DNA from 2 places in the Pseudoalteromonas sp. 2CM37A genome. Region 2 is predicted to be linked to the other one. Evidence: predicted binding sites of a transcription regulator. Region 2 holds the regulator's gene; the other holds the start of a gene.

Region 1 (11,446 bases), on a different contig from region 2:
ATCACAAGTTAATGGTTTAGCAGTAGCTCAGCGTAACGCCAATGACGGTATCTCAATGGCGCAAACTGCAGAAGGTGCGATGCAAGAGTCGACTAATATTTTGCAGCGTATGCGTGAGCTTGCTCTGCAATCGGCAAATGGTTCAAACTCTGCTGATGATAGAGAAGCGCTTCAAAAAGAAGTATCAGCATTACAAACAGAGTTGACACGAATTGCGGAAACTACTTCGTTTGGTGGGCAGCAGCTATTAGATGGGTCTTATGGTACAAAGGCTTTTCAAGTGGGTGCAAATGCAAATGAAACAATTAATTTATCACTTTCAAGCGTTGCTGCAGATGAAATAGGCACAAACCAAACAACATTACAATCAGCAGCGGCTAACGGTTTTGGTCAAGCTGAAGCGGGAGCTACACTCCCCACAAATGCTATTACTGCAACTGATAAGTACACTATAACAGGGCGCGATGGTAAGGATGTTGAAGTTACCCTTGATGCTAATTCAAGTGCTCGCTCTGCGGCAGAGAAGATTAATGGTTTAACAGACAGCACTGGGGTGGATGCATTGGCTAAAACACAGGCTAAAGTTGCATTTGCTGGTAGCTTATCAACAGATGATACTATGAGTTTTGACTTGAATGCTGGTGGAACATCTACAGCTGTTTCGTTTACTGCAAGCGGTACTGTCTCTGATGATTTAAGTGCTCTATCTCAAGCAATAAATAAAGATTCAGCTAAACATGGTGTTTCCGCTTCTATAGAAAATAATGAACTTATCTTATCAAACGATAAAGGTGAAGACATAACGATAGAGAATTTAGACGTTGTCGATAATGCTTCGGCGCAAGTTGCCGGCGCAGGTTTAACTTTAAATGGTTTGGATTACAAGGGGAATGCATCAAATCCAGCAGTAACGGCATCGGTGACATCGGATGGCGATAACGCAGCGCGTGTAATGGGTTCTTTACAGTTTAACTCATCAGAGTCGTTCAAAATTGAAGCAAGTGCAGCTACAATGGCCACAGCTGCTAACACTGCTTATACAAGCGAAGTTGTTAGCATCGATGAGGTAGATATTGGAACGCAATCTGGTTCTCAGGATGCTTTGGCTATAATCGATAACGCAATAGCTAATATTGACGCTCAACGCGCTGACTTAGGTGCGATTCAAAACCGTTTTGACCATACTATTAGTAACCTTGCAAACATCTCTGAAAATGTATCTGCATCACGTAGCCGTATTCAAGATACAGATTTTGCAACTGAAACAGCAGAAATGACTAAAAACCAAATTTTGCAACAAGCTGGTACGTCAATTTTATCGCAAGCGAATCAGTTACCACAAACAGCACTTAGCTTATTAGGTTAATAAGTTAAACGTTATAGCTTAATGAATAGCTAGCTAGTACATAAAGTCAGTATTAGTTTTAAAACAAGGAGGTGGCTTTAGCTACCTCCTTTTGTGGTTTAAGGGTATAAATTAAGCTATTGTTAGTTTAATAACTATACAAGTTCGGCAAAGTTTAGGAGGCGTTATGAACACCATTACTTCAAACGCAGAAGTTACGATAGCATCAACATCTTTAACTGGTGAAGATAAACAAGTAGGGCAGTCTGGAGCGACATTGACTCAGCGCGCTGTTGATGACGTAAATAAAACGGATGAACAAGGCTCGCAAAACCAGTTAAACAATCACTATACGCAGCAAAGCTCTGAGGGCAATAGTTCACAAAACCAACAACTTGAGCGTGAACAGCTTGAAAAAGTGGCGCAACAATTGCAGGAGTTTATGGGAGAGATGAGCCGTAGTTTGCAATTTCAAGTTGATGAAGACTCAGGCCGTGACGTTATTAAAATTCTCGATAAAACCAGTGGCGATGTAATTAAGCAATACCCTTCGGAAGAAGTATTAAGCTTAGTGTCAAAGCTTTCTGAATCTGCGGGTATTTTAATTGATCAAACTGTTTAGCGGCTATTGTTACTCGTGTATTTAGAGTTAGCTTATTTTAAGGTGTTTAAAGAGGTGAAGTATGTCTATTTCGTTTAATGGTTTGGGCTCTGGCTTAGCTGTATCAGACATTGTTGATGCATTAGTGAATGCTGAGCAGGCCCCTGCTGAGGCTCGTTTAAATACTACTGAAAGTAACTTAACTACAGATATATCAGCTGCAGGCGCATTAAAATCTGCTTTAGAGCAGGTGCAAACGGCTATGGAAGCATTAGGCGATAGTGATAACTACCAAAAGCGTAGTACGTCTGGTAATGATGACTTTATATCAATTAGTGCAGATGAAGACGCCCAACCAGGAAGCTATAACGTAAAAGTTGATGCATTAGCGCAAGCTCATAAATTGTCATCTCCTGCATTTGCTGCCGATGAGGCAATTGGCGCCGGTGTAATTACAATTGGCTCTGGTGAAAACAGTTTTTCCACTGTTCTGTCTGCAACTAATACCTTAGAAGATTTACGCGACCAAATTAATAACGGCCCCTTTACGGGCAGCGATAGTAATGACTCGGTTGTGGCGACTATAGTAACCAGTGATGATGGCCAGCATTTAGTACTTACTAGTAAAGAAACTGGTGAAGACAATGCAATTACTATTACCGTACAAGATGACGATGGTAATAATACTGACACTGGTGGGCTCTCACGGTTAGCTTACGATGTATCTGACGCAGACCCGCTAAACCATACTACAAACCTAACAGAAGTAAACGCTGCACAAAATGCACAAATAACTATTGATGGCACATTAACGGTATCAAGCAATACTAATGAATTTAGCAATGTAATTGATGGCGTGGATATCACCGCAAAAAAATTGCATGATGCCGACGATGATATGAGCGATATATCAGTCACTGAAAATAATAATAATATACAAGCAGGTTTAAATAGCTTTATCACTAGTTACAACGAACTGTTAGAGCTTAGTAATAATTTAGGTGCATCAGGTGAAAGTGGCGCTGGTGTAATGGCGGGAGATTCACTACTTCGTGGTGTTATGTCAAAACTGCGTAGTGAAATAACTGAGTCGGTCGATTTAGGTGATGGTAATTCATTATCACTTTCACAATTAGGTGTTGAAACAGACCGCTATGGTGTTTTATCACTCAATACTGAAACACTAAACGAGCAAATAGATTCAGACGTAGATTTAGTACAGCAGTTTTTTGTGGGTAGTGATGAAGATGAGGGCGGCTTTGCCCAGTCTTTTGATGACTTAATGAGCTTTTATACAGATTCCGATGGTATTATTCAAAACCGTATAGACAGTAAAACAAATCAACTAGAAGATATCGATGACCAACGACTTAGCCTTGCCAGCAAGATGGAGTCGTTATCAGACAGGTTATATGCTCAATATAATGCCATGGATTTACTGGTAGCGAGCCTCAACTCTACAAGTAGTTATGTGCAAGCACAGCTTGAAAATATGCCTGGCGTGGTGAGTAACAATTCATAACCAGTAAAATTCGTTAGGCCTATAAAAAAACCGTTTTATAAACGGTTTTTTTATGCTTAATTAAGTTTAAATAGCGCTGTGCGATACTTAGTTAAACTGATTTGTAGGCAGAGATAGCTTTACCTGATTTTTTTTGCTTAATTATGGCTTTTGATGATTCGTTCTTTTTAGCCATTGCTTGCTTGCTTATAGTGTTAATAGCAGCTTGAATAGCCTCTAATTCTTGAGCTTTTGGCGGGGCATCACTTTCGCACCAGTTTTTAAGCTCAATATTTAAAGTATCCATACTAGGTTTAGCTTCATCAGCTTTATTGCTTTGTACTAATGCTTCAATATTATTAAGCAGCTCATTAATATGCTTTGCTTTAGCTGAAAGGCTTTGACCCATAGCCTTATACCGCAGGGCTGCGTTGATCTGCTGGAATACTATCCCAGCCTTCTTTTATTTCTTTAATGATGCTTGAAACTTCAACAACTGCTTCAATATCATTATTTATATTAGCTTGAGTTAACTTACGTTGGCAGTAAGCGTATAACGCCAATAAATTATCAGAAATACTAGGATCTTGTTCTACTTCTAAGTTAAGCGCATCTTGCAGTGCACCTAATAATAAAATGCATGCTGAGAGGTTTTCGCCTTTTTTTTCTATTTCTTTGCGTTCAATAAAACCCTTAGTAGCGGCTAAGCGACCAATAATATTACTAAAAATAAGGTTTATTTGTTCATACGGCGCCATTTCTGCAATGTTACTTGCACGAACTTGACTGTATTTTTTCAGTGAGACATGTGCCATGGGAAAATCCTAAAATTTAACTACTAAAATTATGTAAAACTAATATCAAAACAAAAGCAATATTAATGCCAAACGTTTTACTATCGTATAGTTATCGGCACTGCTGCTTTCAACTTAAGTAAATAATAGCTTATATATTTCGTATAATGGGTAATTTGTCCTTTAAAATTTTAGTAAGCTTTTATATTGGGTTTATATAAACTGATACTTAATGATTAATTCTTAAGTATGATTGATTTTACTAATCCGTCTATTTTTTGGCGTTTATGTCAAAAAACCGCCGCTATTACTTGCATCCATTCAGATCTCGCTTACAATTTAGCTAATAAAATAAATTAGTGAAATTATGGCTCGCTAACTATGATCTTGATTTTAGATAATAATAATAACCGTGCAATAGGATTAAATGCATCGCTTACCTTTATTGGGGAAGCTGTGCAGTTACTTGACGAAAGTGATTTTGAGCAAGTATCTAGTAAGTATCAACAACAAGAATGCATTGTTATTTTAGGTGCATTGCAAGGCTTAGATCATGAAAGCTTAATTAAGCGTTTTCCAACCCTGCCTTTTTTACTGATTGGTGAAACACTCAAGCCCTTATTAAGTATTGCTAATGTAGTGGGCTTAATTTGTGAGCCGTTTAATCACGAAGTAACCACACAGTTATTACACGACTGCCAACAGTACCAACGTATGTTGCCTGGGAGCCACAAGCAGCATAAACCACACAAAACATTTGATGGTTTAGTTGGCGAAACTGATGCAGTTAAAAACGTACGCTTTTTAATTGAGCAAGTGGCTAAAACCGATGCAAACGTGCTTATTTTAGGCGAATCGGGTACAGGTAAAGAGGTGGTTGCGCGTAACGTCCATTTATTATCTAAACGCAATACGGGGCCGTTTGTACCAGTAAACTGTGGTGCTATTCCTGGAGAGTTGCTCGAAAGCGAGCTATTCGGTCACGAAAAAGGGGCGTTTACCGGCGCTATTTCTGCACGTAAAGGACGCTTTGAATTGGCTCAAGGCGGTACGCTATTTTTAGATGAAATTGGCGATATGCCGCTGCAAATGCAAGTAAAGTTATTGCGTGTATTACAAGAGCGCAGCTACGAGCGTGTAGGTGGCACAAAAGCGATTCAAGCAGATGTACGGGTGATTGCCGCTACTCATCGCAACCTTGAGGAAATGATTGAAAAGGGCAGCTTTAGGGAAGATTTATATTACCGTTTAAACGTGTTTCCTATTGAAAACCCGTCTCTTAATGAGCGTGCAGACGACATACCTTTATTACTTAAAGAGTTAATGCGTCGTGTGAATGAGCAAAGTGGTACGTCGGCTAAATTTACAGAGCGCGCGGTAGAGAGCCTAAAAGAGCATGCTTGGCCTGGTAATATTCGAGAGCTTGCTAATTTAGTGGAGCGCATGGTGATTATGTTCCCTGAAAAAGTAGTGGATGTACCCGATTTACCCAATAAATATCGCTACATCGAGGTAGACGCATACGAGCCAGAATACCCTGAAGAGCTACTTGAAAAAGATGCCTTTAACGATATTTTTAGCTCAGGCTTTAGCGATTATGATAATGAACCAGAGCCTGAATTTAGCCAACCGGGATCTGGCGTATTACCTGAAGAGGGTATAGAGCTTAAAGATTATTTAGCAGAGCTTGAAATAAGCTTAATTACCCAAGCGTTAGAGCGTTTTGATTACGTTGTTGCGCGCGCCGCAGAAATATTAGGTGTAAGGCGTACTACGCTTGTCGAAAAAATGAAAAAGTACAATCTATCGCGAGATTAACAGTATGCAAATGGTGAAAGACTTTTCGTTATTTATTATTCATTTTTGAGGAATTAATTTACGGGCTTTGCCCGTCACGCAAGCAAGCTTCGCGTTTACAAGATAAACGCAAACTTAAACTTTGGCGGTAGACGCAAAGCTTGCTCGCGTAAAAAGCGCAGCTTTTAATTACTTAACCCCCCAAAAAACGAGATCAAATGAGAAACCACAATTAACTTACACGTTACTTCTCAAAAGCGAAGCGTCTCTTCACCTTTTTATGAACAGATCACTTTTATGCTGATAAATCACTTATTCACTAAACGCCTTTATAATTTCTTCTTTTCTAAAACAATCATTACTGTGATCGTTTACCATGCCACAGGCCTGCATATGTGCGTATACCGTTGTAGGGCCCAAAAATTTAAAACCTCGTTTTTTTAAATCCTTTGCAAACGCTTTTGACTCCTCGGTAATTGCAGGGGTATCTTCAACACTATTTAAATCACTAATAATTGGTTTATTGCCCACAAATTGCCATTGGTAATTACTAAAGCTGCCAAATTCTTTTTGAATCTCAATAAACCGTTGAGCATTATTAACGGTGGCAGCAATTTTTAAGCGGTTCCGCACTATGCTCTCATCTTGCATTAGCCGTTCTATATCATCGGCTGTAAAGTTAGCCACTTTTTGCACATTAAAATTAGCAAATGCTTTTTTATAGCCTGCGCGCTTTTTTAAAATGGTGTACCAACTTAAGCCCGCTTGCGCCGACTCGAGGGTAATAAATTCAAATAATTTCGTATCGTCATAAAGGGGGACTCCCCATTCTTCATCATGGTATTTCACATAATCAGGCTTTGTGGCGTCGAGCCATGCACAACGGCATTTATTTTGCTCACTCATTATTATTCCTTTTAGTGTGCGTCATTTTTTTGTTACGCGATATTGTAAGGTAACTAAATGAAAAATATATAAAATAATATTGGTATAAATTGTGCATTTAGCCCTGTATCTACATCATTAAGAGATTTGATTATGGCCCTTGCGAGTGTACTTAAACCACAGTTTATTACTGCAAAACAGTATAACCCATGTTTACTTCAAGAAGAGTACATTGGTGAATTAAGTGATTTAAGACAGCAGGCAAGTTGGCTGTCGCACTTAGTTGATACCATGCCTGCGGGTGTTGTAGTGCTTGATGGCAAAGGGCTTATTGCAAAAGCCAATCAAATAGCGATTGATATGTTAGGCGAGCCGCTCGAAGGAGAGAAGTGGTTTAACATTATTCAGCGCTCTTTTCGTCCCCACCAAGATGATGGACATGAAGTGTCGCTCAAAGATGGGCGCCTTATAAAGCTTGATATTACTGCGCTAGCGCCAGAGCCTGGGCAATTAATATTAATGACAGATTTAACAGAAACGCGCCGTTTGCAAAAGCGCGTAGCCCATATGCAGCGCCTAAGCGCGTTAGGTAAAATGGTGGCTTCGCTTGCGCACCAAGTGCGTACACCGCTTTCGGCGGCTATGTTATACGCGGCCAATTTGGGCTCTAAAAAGCTACCAGAGTCATCACGCGATAACTTTCAAACTAAGTTAATGTCGCGTTTAAAAGATTTAGAAACCCAAGTTAACGATATGCTACTTTTTGCCAAAAGCGGCGAGCAACAAGTGGTTGAACAGGTTTCTATGCAGCAGCTTTTAAACGAGGTAAAACTAGGTGCCGATGCAATGGTGGCCTTAAATAACAGCTCACTTGTTGTTGAGCTACCAGAGCCAGACATAGAAATTACCGGTAATAAAACCGCGCTGGCCAGTGCTATTCAAAACCTTATTCACAATAGTATCCAAATTATTGGCAGCCAAGCCCTGGTGACATTGAAAGCGCAGCGCGATAGCAGCGAACCCGATACCGTGCGTATTAGCGTATGCGATAACGGCCCTGGTGTAGAGTTGAGCCAAATAGAGAAAATTTTTGAACCGTTTTATACCACAAAAAGCCAAGGTACAGGGCTTGGGCTTGCTGTTGTAAGCTCTGTGGCTAATGCGCATCAAGGACGTGTTGAAGTGGTTAATAATGCCAATGGTGGTGCATGTTTTAGTTTATTGCTGCCCATATGCACGGCCTCAACGCAGGAGAAAACAGCATGAGTAATACAATACTAGTGGTTGAAGATGATGCAGGTTTAAGAGAAGCACTCATAGACACGTTAGAAATGTCGGGTATTGCCTGTGTTGCAGCCGATAGTGCTGAGCAAGCCATGATCCAATTAAAAAAATCTGAGTTTTCATTAGTGGTCAGTGACGTGCAAATGGGCGCGATGAGCGGCCTAGATTTACTTAGAAGCATTAAGCTTAACTACCCAGATCTCCCCGTATTAATGATGACTGCCTATGCAACGATTGATGATGCAGTAGAGGCAATGCGCTTAGGCGCAATTGATTATATGGCTAAACCATTTGCCCCTGAGGTGCTTTTAAATATGGTTAGTCGGTATTTACCCGAAAAGCCAAAAGACACTGACGGCCCAATTGTTGCCGACCCAAGCAGTATTGCGCTTTTAGAACTGGCGAGCAAAGTGGCGCGCTCAGATGCAAGTGTTATGGTGCTAGGCCCTAGTGGCTCTGGTAAAGAAGTGTTAGCGCGCTACATTCACGATAAATCAAACCGATGCGATGCGCCTTTTGTGGCAATAAACTGTGCGGCTATTCCCGAAAACATGCTTGAAGCCACTTTATTTGGCTACGAAAAAGGCGCGTTTACCGGTGCAATACAAGCATGCCCAGGTAAATTTGAACAAGCCCAAGGCGGCACCATATTACTTGATGAAATAACCGAAATGGACTTGGGGCTGCAAGCTAAGCTATTACGGGTATTGCAAGAGCGTGAAGTTGAGCGTTTAGGTGCCCGAAAAACAATTTCACTCGATGTAAGAGTACTCGCAACCAGTAACCGCGACCTAAAAGAAGCCGTTGCAGATAATCAATTTAGAGAAGACTTATATTATCGCTTAAATGTATTTCCTCTAATGTGGCGACCGCTTTGTGATCGCCCAGGGGATATAATTGTATTGGCTAAGCATTTAATAGAGCGCCATTTAGTTAAAAGTAAAGAGCCGCTAGCAACGCTTGATAGTGCCGCTGAACAAAAATTACTAAGCCATGCATGGCCTGGTAATGTACGCGAGCTTGATAATGTAATTCAACGTGCGCTTATTTTGCGAACGGGCAATGTAATTGGCGAACAGGCCATTTTTATTGAAAACTTAATGCAAGCGCCAATTAACAGTACGCCTACACAGGAGATAGCGCCTGAACAAGCGAACACTCCCAGTGGCGCGTATTATGATGACAAAATAACGCCTGCAGAGGCGAGTAGCTCTCTGCCTAGTGTTGATACTGGCAGCTATAAAGATGAGCTAAAAGATAAAGAGCATAAAATAATATTAGAGACCCTAGCGCGCTGCCAAGGCAAACGTAAAGATGTTGCACAAACACTTGGGATCAGTCCGCGTACTTTACGTTATAAACTAGCGCAAATGCGCGATTTAGGTATTTCGCTGCCCGCATAACTTTATCCCTTTCTTCTATATAACCCTAAACTAACCACGCTTAGTTTAGGGTTGTCAAATCTCTGACTCTTAAAAATAATAGTTAACCTTATGTAATTAAAGGTTTATTTTTATGGCACACTTTGTGCTTTATTCCCTTTATGAACGTTAACTGCATTTGCCAGAGAAAATTATGAAAATTCAAAACAGCGCGCTATTTCAAGAAATGCAATCAATGGCTTTAGAAGCAGGCCATACAAATCAAATCAATAAGCTACCTACTCAAGCTCAGCCAACATCGTCTGCTCAATTTGGTGACTTACTAAGTGATGCATTAAACACGGTTAATGGCTTACAACAAGATGCTAAACAAAAAGTAGTGGCTGTTGAAATGGGTGATAGAAGTGTATCGCTTGCTGAGGCAATGATTGCCTCACAAAAATCGTCAGTGGCATTTGAGGCTACAGTACAAGTAAGAAATAAACTTGTTGAGTCATACCAAGAAATTATGAACATGCCTGTTTAAGTAGGTAGTGGAGAATTATTGTGGCGCAATCTAATCAATCAACAGATCTTGCTCTTGCTGGCGGCGGTATTGACCAAAGCGAAGATAACGAGCAACAAGAACAAAAGTCGGGCTACTTAAGCGCCTTAAATGGTGTTGATGTGCTTCGCCAAGTCACCCTTATTATTGCGCTGGCTATTTGTTTAGCTATTGCCATATTTGTGATTATTTGGGCACGTCAGCCAGACATGCGCCCACTTGGTAAAATGCCAACAGAGGAGCTGATCCAAACCCTTGATTTTTTAGATGCACAAAAAATTGACTACGAGCTAGACGGCAACGTAATTTCGGTTGATGAAAGTGAGTATCAAAACATTAAATTGCTAATGGCCCGTGAAGGCCTAGAGCAAGGTCCTACCTCAGGCACCGATATCATAATGCAAGATATGGGCTTTGGTGTTAGCCAACGATTAGAGCGTGAACGTTTAAAACATGGCCGCGAGCAACAACTTGCCCGCACCATAGAAGAATTAAACAACGTAACACGCGCTAAAGTTTTATTAGCCATTCCAAAAGAAAACGTATTTGCACGCAGAGAAAAAAAGCCATCAGCCACAGTGGTATTGACTCTTAAGCGCGGCAGAATGCTTGATGGCGAGGAGATTGACTCAGTGGTTGATATGATTGCCTCTGCAGTACAAGGGCTTGAGCCTTCACGTGTAACGGTAACAGATCAAAACGGCCGCTTACTTAATTCAGGCTCGCAAGACTCATTAGCAGCACGCTCTCGTAAAGAGTACGACATTGAAAGAAAGCGTGAGCAAGAGTATTTAGAAAAAATAGACAGTATTCTTATTCCTGTAGTTGGCTTGGGTAACTACACGGCGCAAGTTGATTTAAACATGGACTTTAGCTCAGTAGAAGAAACACAAAAGCGCTACAACCCAGACCTACCAGCAGTAAGAAGCGAAACCACATTTGAAGAGAACAACATTGGTGGCTTAGCGGTAGGTATTCCTGGGGCACTTACTAATCAACCACCTATGAATTCAACTATTCCAGAAGTAGCAGGTCAAGGCAATGCTGGTACAGCAACGAACCCAAGCCGAGTGCATAAAGAGGCTACACGTAACTTTGAGCTAGACACCACCATTTCGCATAAGCGCCAACAAACAGGGGTTATTCGCAGAATTAGCGTCTCGGTTGCCGTTGATTATGTGCCAAAAGTAGGTGAAAACGGCGAAACAACCATGGCGCCGCGCTCGGTAGAGGCTTTGTCAAATATACGTCGCCTATTACAAGGTGGGGTAGGTTTTGATATGCAACGCGGCGATGCATTAGAGGTGGTAACC
Region 2 (11,446 bases):
ATTGCGAATGGGTATTAGCTACTTCTGCGCTTAATATTGGCACCTAAGCCACTAAGTTTATCCTCAATGCGTTGATAGCCTCGGTCTACGTGGTAAATACGATCGACTACCGTTTCACCTTGCGCCACAATACCAGTTAAAATTAAGCTTGCAGAGGCGCGTAAATCGGTTGCCATTACTTGTGCGCCACTTAAACTTTGCGTTTCACCACAAATAGCGGTGTGCCCTTCTAAACGAATATTAGCGCCCATGCGTTGTAACTCTGGTACGTGCATAAAGCGGTTTTCAAAAATGGTTTCGGTAATTGTTGCACTACCATTAGCCACTACATTTAACGCGGTGAACTGCGCTTGCATGTCGGTTGGAAAACCAGGGTGTGGCATGGTTTTAATATTTACGGCTTTGAGCTCACGATTACGCATATCTAAATAAATGCTGTCATCGTTTACTTCAACTAATGCATTCGCGGCACGTAATTTTTCAATAACAGGCTCAAGTGAATGAAAATCTGTTTTTTTACAAAGTACTTCGCCTGCAGCCATCGCTGCTGCAACTAAAAAAGTGCCTGTTTCAATGCGGTCAGGTAAAATGCTGTGCTCACAGCCGCCTAAACGCTCTACGCCATCAATTTCTATACGGCTTGTACCTGCACCAGTAATTTTTGCACCCATAGCAATTAGGCAATTGGCCAGGTCAATAATTTCGGGCTCGCGTGCTGCGTTTTCAAGCACCGTTTTACCATCGGCAAGTGCTGCGGCCATTAGTAAGTTTTCGGTTGCGCCAACACTGACCATTTCCATGAAAATTTCAGCGCCTTTAAGGCGACCTTCTACCTTTGCATTGATATAACCGTTTTCAACGTTTATTTGTGCGCCCATGCGCTCTAAACCTTGAATATGTATATCAACCGGGCGTGCACCTATAGCACAGCCGCCAGGTAGCGATACCTGCGCCTCACCAAAACGCGCCACTAAAGGCCCAAGCGCCAAAACAGAGGCACGCATTTGCTTAACTAAATCATAAGGAGCAAGCGTTTTATTAACGGTTGCGCCATCAATATACAGTGTATCGCCTTGCCAATTAACAGTTGCGCCTAAGGTGCTTAAAAGCGCCTCAGTGGTCACAATATCGCGAAGGCGAGGAACATTCGTAAATGTACTTTTACCATCGGCAAGCAGTGCGGCAAACAAAATTGGTAATGCGGCATTTTTAGCGCCAGAAATAGTTACTTCACCCGCAAGTGAAGTGCCACCTTGAATTACAAACTGATCCATTAAGAGGCCTTAACTATTGAGGTAAAATAAATTTTTGTTCACGCTTCCACTCAGTTGGCGTAAATGCACGAATTGATACAGCGTGAATTGTACCGTCTGAAATAGTATTCATTAATGGGCCATAAACTAGCTGTTGCTTTTTAACGCGGCTTAAACCGTCAAAGCACTCACCTACTGCAATTACTTCATAATGGCTACCATTGGCTTTTACTTTTACTTCAGATAATTGAAGTTCGTCGCGTAATAATGTTTCGACTTGGCTAGTTTCCATAACTCTCACTCAAATAAAGTTGTTACCTGACCCAACTGCATTAAATTTTGCAATTGCTCAGGTGGATTTTGCAATTCAAGGCGTGTGCCCTGTTGCTTAAATTCAGCAAAAGAGTGAATTAACCAAGCTAAGCCCGCTGTGTCAACCCTCATTACCTCACAAAGGTCAAAATAGATGGTTTTATGCTTACTTAATGACTTGGCGTTCAGAAGCTGTTCATTGCCAATTGAGCTGCGGGTAAGTTCACCACTTACCCTATAGTGCTGCTCATCTACTTGGCTAATTGCCAATTTAGTCATTGCTGTTGTTGCCTCTAAATTGCACAGGTAACTGGCTCTTTTGCTCTAGTAATTTGCTTACGTGTGCAATACCTTGCTGGCGTAAAATACCTTGTAGCTCACTTTGTTTTGCATCGAGTAAGCTAATTCCTTCTGCAATCATATCGTATGCGCGCCACTCGCCGCTGCGATCTTCACGCACTTTAAAATCAATTTTTATGTCAGGCTTGCCATCTTCTGTAATTTTAGTTTTTACTACAACTACATCTTTGCCTTTAAATGGCTGCTCTGCGCCAAATTCTACATGTTGGTCAGTGTATTGAGTAAATACCCCCGCGTAAGTAGCAACTAAATAGCCTCTAAACGCGCCAATAAATTCTTGGATATCTTTAATTGCTTTGGCTTTTTCGGCTTCATCGGTAATTGCACGCACTTTAGACACTTCACTACCCAACACACGAAGTGCTGCATATTTGTAGTCTATGTAAGGCATCAGCTCTTCTTCTACAATAACACGAAGGTGCTCTTTATCTTTAGTGATAAGCGGTTGATCTTTTTTAATGCGCTCAAATGTATGCTCTGCTACCTGACGCACCATCTTGTTAGGATCTGTCAGTTTAACTTCGGCTGCGCTAACACTTTGCACAGCTAGGGTTGCACTAAGTGCAATAACGGCTAAAAACTGTTTCAACATAATAATTACTCACTACCTTGGTTGAATAAAAACTGCCCAATTAACTCTTCTAAAACAAGTGCAGACTTAGTATCTGTGATTGAATCACCATCACCTAACGCTTTGCTCTCTACGCCAAATAACTCATCGATTGCTTGATCTTGTGCGTTTTCGGTTACTGTTTCACCTAAACAGCGCTGCTCTGCTGCATTAGGAGAAATAACAGGGTGAATACCTAAGTACTGCTCCCCTAAAATACCCGATGTTAAAATTGAGATTGAGCTAGTGTCTGAAAAACGACATAAATACTGTGCATCTATCGTCATATTTACCACAGGCAAAAACTCCTGTGGGTGTACATAAATAGATTCAACACGGCCTATCACTACACCGCCTACTTTTACCGGTGCACGCGCTTTAAGTGAGCCGATATTTTCAAACTTTGCATTTAGCGTGTAGGTTTCGCCCGACCCGCTAATACCCGAATTAGCCACTTTAAGTGCTAACATTGCAAACGCTAAAATGCCTAATGCGACAAAAAAGCCGACTAAAATCTCTAATTTCCGTGAATTCATTATCTATACCCTATTAGCTGGTAAACATTACCGCTGTCAAAATAAAGTCAAACCCTAATACTGCCAGTGATGAGTGTACGACTGTTTCTGTTGTTGCTTTACTGATCCCTTCTGAGGTTGGGATACAGTCGTAGCCCTTATAAAGCGCAATCCAGGTCACTACCATGGCAAATACAAAACTTTTGATCATGCCGTTTAATACATCTTCTTGAAACGATACTTGCGATTGCATTATCGACCAAAAGCTGCCGGTATCTACGCCTAACCAATCAACCCCAACTAAATGAGCACCGATAATAGCAACCGCAGAAAAAATAAGTGCAAGCAATGGCATACTAATAAAACCTGCCCAAAAGCGCGGTGCAATAATGCGCTTGAGAGGGTCAATGGCCATCATTTCGAGTGAAGAGAGTTGCTCGGTGGCTTTCATTAAGCCTATTTCTGCCGTTAGCGCACTTCCAGCGCGCCCAGCAAATAATAGCGCTGTAACCACAGGGCCTAGTTCGCGTAATAAACTAAGCGCAACTAATGGGCCTAGGCTGTCTTCGGCGCCATAGCCAACCAATACAGTGTAACCTTGCAGCGCAAGCACCATACCAATAAACAAACCCGACACCATAATAATTAATAATGATTGCGAACCAACCATATAAAGTTGGCGCACTAACAGCGGTGTGCCTTTTTTAAAGTTAGGTACATTCCACAATGCATTAAAAAGCATGTTGGCAGAGCGCCCTAATGCAGCAAAACGCCCAAGCGTTTTATGACCTAACTTTTGAAATAAATCCAACATTAAGCGTTTTCTCCTAACAGCTCATCAGCATACGTTTGTGCAGGATAATGAAATGGCACAGGCCCATCCGATAACCCTTTTAAAAACTGCTGTACTAATGGAGATTCATGATTACGCATTTCATCCGGTGTCCCTGCCCCTATTACGCCTTGATCGGCAATAATAATAACGTGATCGGCAATACTCATTACCTCCGTCACATCGTGGGTTACAATAAGGGATGATAAACCTAGCACTTCATTTAACGACTTAATAAGCTTTACCAATACGCCCATAGATATTGGGTCTTGGCCGGCAAAAGGCTCATCATACATAATAAGTTCTGGGTCCAGTGCAATAGCACGTGCAAGTGCTGCTCGTCTGGCCATACCGCCAGAAAGCTCAGAAGGCATTAAATCTTTAGCACCGCGTAAACCCACCGCTTGCAGTTTCATTAATACGACTAGTTTAATTAACGCTTCACTTAACTTGGTGTGCTCTCGCAGAGGAAATGCAATGTTGTCAAATACCGACATATCAGTAAATAACGCACCGCTTTGAAACAGCATGCTCATTTTGGTTCGTGCCGCATATAACTCTTTACGCGACATACTAGGAATACTGCCACCTTCGAATAAAATATCGCCGGCGTCAGGCTTAAGCTGCCCACCAATTAAGCGTAGCATTGTGGTTTTGCCAATTCCGCTTGGCCCCATAATCGCTGTTATCTTACCTTTAGGAACACTAAAACTCATATTTTTATATATGGTTCTATCGCCTCGCGAAAAGCTAACATCCTTGACTTCTACTATTGATTGCGACAAGTCGCTCTCCGTAACAATGTTCACTCGTGCTCCTATTTTAAGGGTTTTTTAGCCAAGATGGAAAAAACAATTCGTAAGATTTTGTAATACGCCTACAAAAAGCGCTCTAAGGCTGAAGTAAATTGCCTTAACCTTTGCTTAAGCGCATAAAATTCACGCACTGCAATAGTAGACCCTGCTCTTTTGCTTATACTTTCATGTTGGCTTTTGTTACTATTCGCGCCATCTGTATTTTGAACATCTGGCTTAACATAATGGTTACCTCGTTTGTTATTTTAATTCTTGGTTTTGCTGCACTTGTGTGGAGCGCCGACCGATTTGTATACGGTGCGGCAGCGCTTGCTAAAAACTTTGGAGTCCCTACTTTAATTGTTGGCTTAACGGTTGTTGCTATGGGTTCTTCGGCCCCTGAAATGATGGTATCGGCCTCGGCTGCTTTGGCAAATAAAACCGACACAGCGGTCGGTAACGCCGTAGGTTCAAATATAACAAACATCTTACTTGTGTTAGGTATTACTGCGCTGCTACGCCCTTTGAGTGTGTCATCAAGCACTTTAAAACGCGAAATGCCGCTTGTTATGCTGGTATCCTTGGCTACGTGGTATGTATTTTCAGACAACTACTTCTCGCTCACCGAAGGGGTGGCGTTGCTAGTCGCATTTGCTGTGTTTATTGGTGGCTTGATTGTGGTTTCTTTGCGCGCCAAAAATCAAGATGACCCTTTTGTTTCAGAAGCCTGCGATGAGGTTCCTAACGATGTACCAACTAAAAAAGCCGTTTTATGGCTAATTGTCGGCATGGTTTTATTGCCTGTTAGCTCACACTTTTTAGTTGGTTCAGCAGTCGATATTGCTAAATACTTTGGTTTAAGCGACTTAGTTATTGGCTTAACCATTATCGCCATTGGCACAAGCTTGCCTGAACTTGCAGCTTCTGTAGCGGGTGTACTTAAAAACGAAGATGATTTAGCCCTAGGTAATATTGTGGGCTCAAATATATTTAATATTTTAGCGGTATTACCGCTTGCAGGTATTATTAACCCATCAGTGGTTGACCCGTCACTTGCAAACCGCGACATACTTATTATGTTAGGTGCTACGCTTGCGCTTATTATTATGTCATTGAACTTTAGAGGTTCTCAGCGTATCAATAGAGTAGAAGGTGGCCTATTACTCATCGCATTTTTGGCGTACCAAGGTTATATTTTTAGTCAAGTAGGGTAACAATGGCACAACTAAATTTTATAGAGCAAGGTTTACGCGTATTAAACATTGAACGCCAAGCGCTTGCTGATATTACACAATATGTTGACGAAAACTTTCATAGTGCGTGTCAGCTCATGTTTGATTGCCAAGGCCGCATTATTGTTATTGGCATGGGTAAATCAGGCCATATTGGTAATAAAATTGCTGCTACCCTTGCAAGTACAGGCAGCCCTGCTTTTTTTGTTCACCCAGGCGAAGCAAGCCATGGTGATTTAGGCATGATAACCAAAAATGACGTGGTTATGCTTATATCAAACTCGGGCGAAACCAGCGAAGTACTTAATATTATTCCGGTGCTTAAACGCCTTGGTGCAAAAATAATATCGATGACGGGTAACCCGCTCTCTACTATGGCAACACTTGCCGATGTGCACGTATGCATAAAAGTAGAACAAGAAGCGTGTTTATTAGGTTTAGCGCCTACTGCAAGCACCACTGCCACTTTAGCGATGGGTGATGCAATGGCGGTTGCGCTTTTAGAAGCACGCGGCTTTACCGCCGATGACTTTGCACTCTCTCACCCTGGCGGCAGTTTAGGTAAGCGATTGTTGCTCACTTTAAAAGATGTAATGCACAGCGGCACAAACACCCCTATTATAGGTGTAACGCAAACAATTAAAGACGCGTTAATAGAAATGTCAGCCAAAGGGCTGGGCATGACCGCTATTGTAGATAACAATCAACAGCTTGCCGGCCTTTTTACCGACGGTGACTTACGCCGTATTTTAGAGCAAAGAGTTGATATACATAGCACCGCTATTAGCCAGGTTATGACCAAGTCATGCACAACCGCCACGGCCGATATACTTGCAGCTGAAGCCCTAAACATAATGGAAAACAAACGTATTAATGGTTTAATTGTGGTCAATGATAAAAACCAGCCAATAGGCGCCTTAAATATGCAAGACCTCTTAAAAGCAGGAGTATTATAAATGCAATTTGAAGATCTCTATCAACCGCTAAGCGATGATGCCAAAGCACGCGCCAAAAAAGTAAAACTACTCATATGCGACATTGATGGTGTATTTTCTGATGGCCGAATTTACCTCGGTAACCATGGCGAAGAATTAAAAGCATTTAATACAAAAGATGGTTTTGGCATTAAAGCGCTGATCAATAGCGGTTTTGAAGTTGCGGTCATTACGGGGCGTCACTCAGAAATAGTACAAACTCGCATGAGCAGCTTAACCGTGCAGCACATTTATCAAGGCCAAGAAGACAAACTTATTGCTTATCAAGAACTCAAAAACACTTTAAAGTTAACTGATGAACAAATAGCCTACATTGGCGACGATGGCCCTGACATGCCAGTAATGGAGCGCGTTGGCTTTGCCGTTGCAGTAAACGATGCGCACCCGCTTATTAAGCGCTTATCGCATTACACTACGCAAATGCCTGGCGGCTTTGGCGCCGTTAGAGAGCTCACAGACTTACTTATGCTAGAGAATGGCATAACGCTTACAACACAAGGCACCAGTTCATGAATGCAGCACGCGTTATACTCAGTGCGTTATTCATCGGCTGTATGGTTTGGCTTTGGTACCCTTATTTTACCCAAACCAATGTAGCGCTAGAGCAAGAACCTGAAGTAATTGCAAAGCCCGATTACACCGCTATAGAGCTTAAGCAAACAGCCTATGACGAGCAAGGCAAAATAAGCCATAAAGTCACAGCGGCTAAAATGGAGCTGTACCAACAGCTTGGTTTTACATTTTTTGAAAAACCTATTTTTACTTTATATAACGAAAAACAAACATGGCGAATAAATGCAGACGAAGCAACGCTTTACGAAGATAAACAACTTATTTTAGAAGGCAATGTGGTTGCTAAAAATTTAGTTGATAACGCCATGATAGATAACATCAATGCCGATAACATCGAAGTCGACATTAAAGCGCTAACAATGCGCTCTGAGCAGCCAGTGGTTGTCACTGGGCCTAATTTAAAAATTGTCGGTAAAGGCCTTGAAGCCGATTTAAAAACCGAAGTAATAAAACTAATTAACCATACGCGAACAATATATTATGACCAATAAACTCACTAAAATACTTATTATCCCATCGCTAATGCTTGCATTTAGCGCCTCTGCTGCTGAGCCTGCTGCTCAACCGCCAGCAAATCAAATTTCTATTAGTGCAGACCGTCAAGAAGGCCAACTTAAAGAAAACGTAGGTATTTTTGAAAAGAACGTCGAAATTGTGCATGGTAATCGCAAAATTACAGCCGACCGACTCGAAGTACATAAACGTGAAGACTTAGGGGATAACAAACAACTCCTTATTGCCACTGGCAGCCCAGCCTACTTCGAAGAAAAACAAGACGACGGTACCGTAATGAGTGCCAGTGCAAACGAAGTACGTTACGACGTAGCAAAGCGCTTTTTAACGCTTGTTGGCGATGCTGAAGTCGCACAAGCCGGTCAAAAAATTAATGCTAAAAGTATTACCTACGATATGCAGCAGCAGCTTATTAGCGCAGAAAAAGACGAAAACTCTACGGATCGTGTCCACACAATTTTAGTGCCTGTTGAAGCAAAAATTAAAGAAAAAACAGGTAACGAAGGTCAACCATGAGCACCTTAAAAGCAGAACTATTAGCAAAAAGCTATAAAGGCCGCCAAGTTGTAAAAAATGTAGGCCTTGAAGTGGAAGCCGGCAGCATTGTTGGCTTATTGGGCCCTAATGGCGCAGGTAAAACCACCACCTTTTACATGATTGTAGGGTTAGTACCTAGCGACAAAGGTAAAATTTCTATTGATGATAACGACATTACGTTATTACCTATGCACAGCCGCGCCCGTTTAGGCATTGGCTATTTGCCGCAAGAGTCATCAATATTTAGAAAGCTGACAGTTTATCAAAACCTAATGGCTATTTTAGAAACGCGTAAAGAGCTCAATAAAGCCGCGCGAGAAGAAACGCTTAACAACTTACTTGATGAATTTAGTATTCAGCATATTCGCGATAGCCAAGGTATGGCGCTTTCTGGTGGTGAACGCCGCCGTGTAGAAATTGCCAGAGCACTGGCAGCTAACCCTAAATTTATTTTATTGGATGAGCCTTTTGCTGGTGTTGATCCGATTTCAGTGTTAGATATAAAGAAAATAATAGAACATCTTAAAAACCGTGGCATTGGCGTATTAATTACCGATCACAATGTAAGAGAAACCCTTGATGTTTGTGAAAAAGCCTACATTGTTTCTCATGGGGAGCTAATTGCATCTGGCACCCCAGAACACGTATTAAATGACAAAACTGTACGCGATGTTTATTTAGGCGAGCAATTTAGGCTGTAACATTTAAGCCACACCTACAAGCATCTGCTAATATTAATTATAACAACATAAAAGGATTGTTAGAGATACATGAGGCAATCATTACAGCTGCGCATGGGCCAGCAACTTACAATGACTCCACAATTGCAACAAGCGATTCGCTTGCTGCAGCTCAGTACATTGGATCTCCAGCAAGAAATACAAGAAGCACTTGATAGCAACCCGCTATTAGAAGTAGAAGAGCAAGATTACACGGAAGAGTCGGCTGGAAAAAATGAACAAAAAGCAGATACGGATGATGTAACCGTAAGCGCATCGGCTGACGATACAACCAGCGAGTACGAGCAAGACAGTGGCGAAGCTTTAAATAAAGACACCGTTAGCGATGATATGGCAATGGATGTAACTTGGGATGAGTACATGAGCGCAGCCCCTGCGGCATCCTCAGGCCCAATGCCAGAAGATGAGTCTATTTATCAAGGTGCCTCTACTGAAACGCTACATGAGTATTTAATGTGGCAGCTTCAGCTTACTCCTTTTAGCCCAACTGACGAAGCCATTGCTATTGCCATTGTAGAAGCTGTAGATGACTCGGGTATTTTAACGCTAAGTTGCGAAGAAATTTTAGAAAGCTTTAACCAAGAAAACGATGACGAAGTTGAAGTTGAACTTGATGAAATAGAAGCCGTTTTAAAACGTATTCAGCTATTTGACCCTGTAGGTATAGCCGCGCGCAGTTTACAAGAGTGCTTGTGTATTCAGCTAAACCAGTTTGATAAAGACACCCCTTTTATAGAACAAACTAAAATGATCTTAACCGATCACATTGATCTATTAGCGGCACGCGACTATCGTACATTAATGAAAAAGACTAAGCTTAAAGAAGACGAGCTTAAAGAGGTCATGACCCTAATACATACCCTCAACCCAAAACCTGCAGATACAATAGTAAGGGAAGAGTCAGAGTATGTAATACCGGATGTGTCGGTTAAAAAAATAAAAGGCCGCTGGGTGGTAGAGCTAAACCCAGATAGCATGCCAAAAATACGCGTAAATAGTCAGTACGCGGCTATGTCACGTACCGTAAAATCAAGTGGTGATAGCCAATTTATTCGCTCTCACTTACAAGAAGCTAAATGGTTTATAAAAAGCCTTGAAAGCAGAAACGACACGCTGCTCAAAGTAACAAACTGTATTGTAAAACAGCAACAAGCATTTTTTGAACATGGCCCAGAAGCCATGAAGCCAATGGTTTTAAACGATGTTGCTGAAATGGTAGAAATGCATGAATCGACAATTTCGCGTGTTACTACGCAAAAATATATGCATACGCCACGTGGTATTTTTGAGCTTAAGTATTTTTTCTCAAGCCACGTAAGCACTGAAAACGGCGGAGAGTGTTCATCAACCGCAATACGTGCCCTAATTAAAAAGCTAATTGCCGCGGAAAACTCAGCTAAACCATTGAGTGATAGTAAAATTGCGGATATATTGGCAGAGCAAGGAATTAAAGTAGCTAGACGCACAATAGCAAAATACCGTGAATCGCTAGCTATTCCACCGTCAAATCAGAGAAAGAGTTTGATATAAGACGTAAAAAACAAAGAGGAAATGCTTATGCAACTAAACCTAACTGGTCGTCACGTAGAAGTAACTGATTCACTTAGAGACTATGTAAATAATAAATTTGCAAAGCTAGAAAGGCACTCAGATCATATTAGCAATGTGCATGTCATTCTCGATGTAGAAAAACTCAACCAAAAAGCAGAAGCGACTATTCATGTAAGTGGCGCAGATTTATTTGCCTCAACAGAGCACCAAGATATGTATGCCGCTATAGACTCGTTGATTGACAAGCTCGATCGTCAAGTCATAAAACATAAAGAGAAGCTTGCTAGACACTAATATTATGAAATTAAGTACATTAGTATGCCAGGACTGCAGCAAAGCTGCGGTCCTTTTTAGTAGTAAAAAAAGAATTTTAGAGTTTATCAGTGAGCTTGCTCATGAAAAGCTCCCCTACTTACCACAACAAGATATTCTTAATGCGCTGGCAAGCAGAGAAAAGCTAGGCAGTACAGGCATTGGCCGGGGGATCGCCATTCCTCATGGCAGAATGGGTGGCGTAGAAGAGCCGCTGGCTTTAGTACTTGTTAGCGACACGCCTGTTAACTTTGATGCTATTGATAACTGCCCTGTTGATATTTTTGTTGCACTCATCGTACCAGATGGCGATAACC

The links. The regulator sigma-54, encoded in region 2, starts transcription at its own class of promoters, with help from an activator protein. The targets are predictions, from matches to a motif close to GTTGGCACGNNNNTNGNNT.
Region 1: a site for sigma-54 is predicted at 4,317-4,335, ahead of fliS (flagellar export chaperone FliS). Genes of this name have one in related genera too.

The regions. Positions count from the first base shown of each region.
Region 1 is NZ_JALNTJ010000005.1:24,269-35,714, forward strand. It holds gene MTF68_RS19715 (flagellin) at 1-1,366, shown strand, start outside; gene MTF68_RS12545 (flagellar protein FlaG) at 1,533-1,967, shown strand; gene fliD (flagellar filament capping protein FliD) at 2,029-3,468, shown strand; gene MTF68_RS12555 (hypothetical protein) at 3,560-3,856, opposite strand; gene fliS (flagellar export chaperone FliS) at 3,861-4,262, opposite strand; gene MTF68_RS12565 (sigma-54 dependent transcriptional regulator) at 4,623-6,059, shown strand; gene MTF68_RS12570 (DNA-3-methyladenine glycosylase I) at 6,351-6,944, opposite strand; gene MTF68_RS12575 (ATP-binding protein) at 7,077-8,189, shown strand; gene MTF68_RS12580 (sigma-54 dependent transcriptional regulator) at 8,186-9,610, shown strand; gene fliE (flagellar hook-basal body complex protein FliE) at 9,783-10,115, shown strand; gene fliF (flagellar basal-body MS-ring/collar protein FliF) at 10,136-11,446, shown strand, end outside.
Region 2 is NZ_JALNTJ010000003.1:243,084-254,529, reverse strand. It holds gene murA (UDP-N-acetylglucosamine 1-carboxyvinyltransferase) at 15-1,274, opposite strand; gene MTF68_RS08530 (BolA family protein) at 1,288-1,545, opposite strand; gene MTF68_RS08525 (STAS domain-containing protein) at 1,551-1,844, opposite strand; gene MTF68_RS08520 (ABC transporter substrate-binding protein) at 1,837-2,517, opposite strand; gene mlaD (outer membrane lipid asymmetry maintenance protein MlaD) at 2,523-3,071, opposite strand; gene mlaE (lipid asymmetry maintenance ABC transporter permease subunit MlaE) at 3,085-3,864, opposite strand; gene MTF68_RS08505 (ATP-binding cassette domain-containing protein) at 3,864-4,655, opposite strand; gene MTF68_RS08500 (calcium/sodium antiporter) at 4,922-5,890, shown strand; gene MTF68_RS08495 (KpsF/GutQ family sugar-phosphate isomerase) at 5,893-6,864, shown strand; gene kdsC (3-deoxy-manno-octulosonate-8-phosphatase KdsC) at 6,865-7,416, shown strand; gene lptC (LPS export ABC transporter periplasmic protein LptC) at 7,413-7,967, shown strand; gene lptA (lipopolysaccharide transport periplasmic protein LptA) at 7,957-8,505, shown strand; gene lptB (LPS export ABC transporter ATP-binding protein) at 8,502-9,227, shown strand; gene MTF68_RS08470 (RNA polymerase factor sigma-54) at 9,297-10,796, shown strand; gene hpf (ribosome hibernation promoting factor) at 10,824-11,111, shown strand; gene MTF68_RS08460 (PTS sugar transporter subunit IIA) at 11,116-11,446, shown strand, end outside.